2 regions of the Paenibacillus aurantius genome follow, and region 2 is predicted to be linked to the other one. Evidence: riboswitches for the same ligand, from Rfam matches in the RefSeq annotation. Region 2 holds a riboswitch; the other holds the start of a gene.

Region 1 (2,452 bases), 430 kb from region 2:
TGGGAGACGAGAACGCCCGCATCCTGCCCGTCCGCGGCGTTTTCCGCGCTGAACTCAGCAAAATACACTACCGACTCGCCGACTGCCACGTGATCGGCATCGGAATAGGCGAAAGAGTAGGATCCCCCGGCGGGAATCGTGGCCAGCAAGCGCTTGTCCGGCTCCGCATCCATAAAGCTGCGGGTCACTTCGCTTGCCGCTGTGGTGACGGCGGCGTCGGCATAAGCCTCCCTTGTTACATAGAAGTTGACGGCCTGAGCCGACGGATTGGCCACATGGATCCAGAATTTCAGCGGCTGGTTCGTTTTGTTATAGTGGGAGCCCCAGAACCGGAACGGGCCTGTGACGGTATCCCGGTAGAGCGTGGCATTGTACTGCCCCGTAATGACGCTTCCGTCCGCTCTAAGCGCCCCATCCTCGTTAATTGTCTCGGGGGCGTTGGAAACCAGCACCTCTCCCCCCGTCTTTTCAAAAGCCACACCAGGAGCATCAAACGGCAAGTAGGTTCTCGGAAAATTCAGCGGCACTTCTTCTCCCGGCGAGTAAGCCGAAGCCTGCAGCGGTACCGCCGCCAGAGCCACCAGCATCGCGAGACAAATCCAAAGGGACAATCGCTTCATTGTATCTTTCTCCTCCTCCGTCTTAAGTGTTGGAAATTGTTACCTCCCCATCTTAAGCCATTCTTTTCCGGAGAAGGATGACCGGTTTTGGCACTTTCATGACCTCGGGCCGTGCTCTTCCCGCCGTCTCGGGCCAGCCGGTTTTAGCCGGACACGTTTGGAGCAACTTTACTTTAGGAACGTCTGGAAAAAGGTTACACCGTCTGCCTCCCGCTATCCGGTTGACAGGGTCCTCCTCCTGCGCTATACTCCGTTTTATCGCATTTATTCTTACAACCTATAATTTAATAACATCTTCTTATTAAGAGAGGCGGAGGGAAAGGCCCGATGATGCCCGGCAACCGTCTCGTCCAATTTGGACGGGATACTTGGTGCCAATTCCTTCAGGGTCTAACCGGCTCTGGCAGATGAGAAGGGACAATGGACAATAAAGCCCCTTTTTCCCTTGTGAAAAAGGGGCCTTTGCTTTGTCGGCGATAATACCAACTCAAAAGGAGGGATCCTTGCATGATCGAGCTGCAAAGGCTCCATAAAAGCTACCCGGTCGGCACGAAGCTCATTCCGGCTCTTCGCGGCATCGACCTGTCGATCGCCAAAGGCGAGATCTTCGGCGTGATCGGCCATTCGGGCGCCGGCAAGAGCACCTTGATCCGGACAATCAACCTGCTCGAGAAGCCGACCTCCGGGAAGGTCATCGTGGACGGCGTCGAGCTCACCGCCCTCGACGGAAGCCGGCTTCAGGAGCAGCGGCGGCGGATCGGGATGATTTTTCAGCACTTCAACCTGTTGTCGTCCGCTACGGTAGCCGAGAACGTCGCTTTTCCGCTTACGCTTACGAAGCATTCCAAAGCCGAGGTGAAGCACAAGGTAAGCGAACTGCTCGCGCTTGTCGGCCTTGAAGCGCATGCGGACAAGTACCCGGCCCAGCTGTCGGGCGGCCAGAAGCAGCGGGTGGGCATCGCCCGGGCGCTCGCCAACGATCCCCACGTCCTGCTGTGCGATGAGGCCACCTCAGCGCTCGATCCGCAGACGACGAATTCGATTCTCTCCCTGCTGCGCGACATCAACCGCAGGTTCGGAATAACGATCGTGCTGATCACCCATGAAATGCACGTGATCCGCTCCGTCTGCGACCGGCTCGCGGTCATCGACGACGGGCAGATCGTGGAGGAGGGCAAGGTGATCGACGTCTTCCTGAAGCCGGAGCATCCGACCACCCGCGAATTTCTGGAGCAGGTCTCGGATTCCTCCGAGCTTGCCCGTGTCGTGGAAGGGGAGATAGCCTCCGGGAGCCGGAACATCTACCGGATCACTTTTGTCGGGGAACAGACGTACCAGCCGGTACTGGCCCAGGCGATCAAGGAGTCCGAGGCGACGTTCGTCATCCTGCAGGGGACGATCTCGCGGATGAAGGATACGCCGTACGGCCAGCTGGTCGTGGAATTGGAAGGAAGCCCCGTTCAGGTGGAGCAAACGATTGCCGCCTTGGCGGGACGCGGATTGGAGGTGGAGAAAATCGGATGAAAGAGATTAACCTGGAGAACATCCATTGGCCGGATATCGGAGATGCGACTCAGGATACGCTGATTATGCTCGGGCTCTCCACCCTGTTCACCGTTATGGTCGGACTGCCGATCGGCATCCTGCTGTTCCTGAGCTCCCGCGGCCAGCTTCTGCAGAACCGCGTCAGCTACACGGTGCTTTCCCTTATCGTCAACGTGCTGCGGTCCGTGCCGTTCATCATCCTGATGATTCTGGTCATCCCGCTTACCAAAATCCTTGTGGGAACGTCCATCGGGGTTAAGGGAACCATCCCGCCGCTGGTCATCGCC
Region 2 (2,452 bases):
GGGTATTGTCCACGATCGTGAGAAGGTTATGCTTCTTCGCCCACTCCGCGGTCTGCGCAATATCCGTGATCATCATTAAGGGATTCGTCGGTGTCTCAATCAGCACCGCCTTGGTGTTCGGCTGGCGCTTGGCCTCCAGCCCTTCCAGATCGTTCGTGTCCACATAAGAAGCCGTAACCCCGAACCGGCTCATGATTTTCTCCAGCAGGCGGTAGGTTCCCCCATACAGATCGAGGGAAACGATAAGATGGTCTCCTTGCGAGAACAGAGCGAAAATGACCTGAAGGGCGGCCATTCCCGTGCTGCAGGCAAACCCCGCGTCCCCCGATTCAAGCCCGGCAGCGGCCTCTTCGAGAACCGCACGGGTCGGGCTTTTGGTCCGGGCATAGTCGAAGCCGGTGCTTTGGCCGAGCTTCGGGTGACGGAAGGCGGTGGCTTGGTAGACCGGGAAGCTTACAGCTCCCGTGACCGGCTCCGAGACGGAGCCGATCTGGGCTAAACGGCTTTCGATTTTCATAGGGATGGGATCCTCCTGAACGTGGGTTGAATTAGATGCTCCAGTCAAACGGCGTAGCTTGGTAGACGTAGTAGTTCAGCCAGTTGGAGAACAGCAGATTCCCATGCCCCCTCCATAGGGTCATCGGCGACTTGGACGGATCGTCGTTCGGGTAATAGTTTTTGGGAATCGCGATGTTCATGCCTTTGTTGATGTCGCGGTCGTACTCCCATTTAAGCGTGTTCGGATCGTATTCGGCATGCCCTGTGGCGAAGATCTGCCGGCCGTCCTTCGAGGCGACCAGGTAGACGCCGGACTCCTCGGACTCGGAGAGAATCTCCAGGTCCCCGCACTTCTCGAGGTCCTCGCGGACAATGTCCGTATGGCGGGACTGCGGAACGTAGAACACGTCGTCGAAGCCTCTCAGCAGCTTGACATTATTTTTGGACACCGAATGCGGGAATACCCCGAAAACCTTATGATCAAGCAGCTGCTTCCGCACTCCGAAATGGTGATAAAGTCCGGCCTGGGCCGCCCAACAGATATGCAGCGTCGAGGTTACGTTGCTGCGGGACCAGCTCATGATGTCCTTCAGCTCTTCCCAGTAGGTTACATCCTCGAATTCGTAGGTCTCTACTGGCGCTCCGGTAATGATCATCCCGTCGAAATGCTGGTCGCGGATGTCGTCGAACGTTTTGTAGAAGGCGGCCAGATGCTCCGGAGAGGTGTTCTTGGACGTGTGGGTTTTCGGGTGCAGCAGCACGAATTCCACCTGGAGGGGCGTATTTCCGATCAGACGCAAAATTTGCGTTTCCGTCGTCTCCTTCGTCGGCATGAGGTTCATGATGGCTATTTTGAGCGGGCGGATGTCCTGATGGAACGCCACGGTTTCGTCCATTACGAAGATGTTCTCGTTGTTCAGAATTTCTTTGGCCGGCAGGGAATCCGGTATTTTGATCGGCATCGAAGTCACTCTCCATTCTCCTCGCGGGCTTAGGCCGGAGGGAGTCGTTTAAGTTGGGCCAGGGCTTGCCTGGCGGGGGGAAATATAGAAAAGACCTTTCCCGGACGAGAAAGGTCATAGCAAACAAAGCGATGTCCTCTCTCATCTCTCAGGAAATCATCCTGCAAGAATTAGCACCGTGCGCCCCTTGCGAACAAGGTTTGCCGGTTGCCGGGTGTCATCGGGCCAGTCCCTCCACCTACTCTTGATAAGAAAAGTCGTAGTATTCAATTGGCGGGACCAGCTGCAGTCTGGATCCCGGATAATATCTTTACTGTATAAGAAAAATATAGACACGTCAAGAGTAACGTTCGGATAGGTTTCGCCATATGGTATAGGGCCGTCCTACTTTTTGGGGGACCGTTCTGGCCGGTTTTCCTCCCCTTGGAGAACCGATAAAGGCCCGCCGCGGCCCATCTTGCAGGGAACAGGGAGGCACGTTATACTTAGACAGTATTGACAACTTGGCCAAAAAAGGGGTGCTAACACATGGAAGGGGACCGACCGAGGAGTACCTGCTCCGCAAGCCATCACCGAGAAACCGAATACAGCCGGTACCCGCACATGCTGTAGAATCCCGTGCGCGCCGGCTGTTTCTTCCCTTTGATGACTGAAGAAAGGGTCTTTCTTCGCGATTCCAACGGTAAACGCCCACTCGCTTAGGAGTTGAGGGCGCTTTTATCCTTGTGCACAAAAGGAGAGTGAAACAGATGAAGGCACGTTTGGTACAGAACGGAATTTTTACGGTTATCGACGATGTAACCGTGGCGGTCACCCCGCCGGAGAACGGGTTTTACTGGATCGATGCCGAAGTGGAGGACCTCGAGGTGCTCCAGCCGTTGTTCCATCTTCACGACCTGGCGGTCGAGGACTGCCTGACCGAAGAGGAGCAGCGGCCGAAGATCGAGCTCTACGACTCGCACTATTTTATTGTCATCAACAGCATCCGCTTC

What was found. Region 2 has a riboswitch for S-adenosylmethionine ahead of metA (homoserine O-acetyltransferase MetA). Riboswitches for the same ligand answer to the same signal wherever they lie in the genome.
Region 1: linked by a shared signal. The riboswitch ahead of MJA45_RS23530 (methionine ABC transporter ATP-binding protein) and the one ahead of metA (homoserine O-acetyltransferase MetA) in region 2 are both predicted to bind S-adenosylmethionine.

Annotation. Positions count from the first base shown of each region.
Region 1 covers NZ_CP130318.1:5,205,297-5,207,748, forward strand. Annotated here, with positions in the region: gene MJA45_RS23525 (hypothetical protein) at 1-620, opposite strand, end outside; SAM riboswitch class I at 916-1,034, shown strand; gene MJA45_RS23530 (methionine ABC transporter ATP-binding protein) at 1,128-2,144, shown strand; gene MJA45_RS23535 (methionine ABC transporter permease) at 2,141-2,452, shown strand, end outside.
Region 2 covers NZ_CP130318.1:4,778,592-4,781,043, forward strand. Annotated here, with positions in the region: gene MJA45_RS21645 (aminotransferase class I/II-fold pyridoxal phosphate-dependent enzyme) at 1-517, opposite strand, end outside; gene metA (homoserine O-acetyltransferase MetA) at 549-1,460, opposite strand; SAM riboswitch class I at 1,599-1,714, opposite strand; gene corA (magnesium/cobalt transporter CorA) at 2,210-2,452, shown strand, end outside.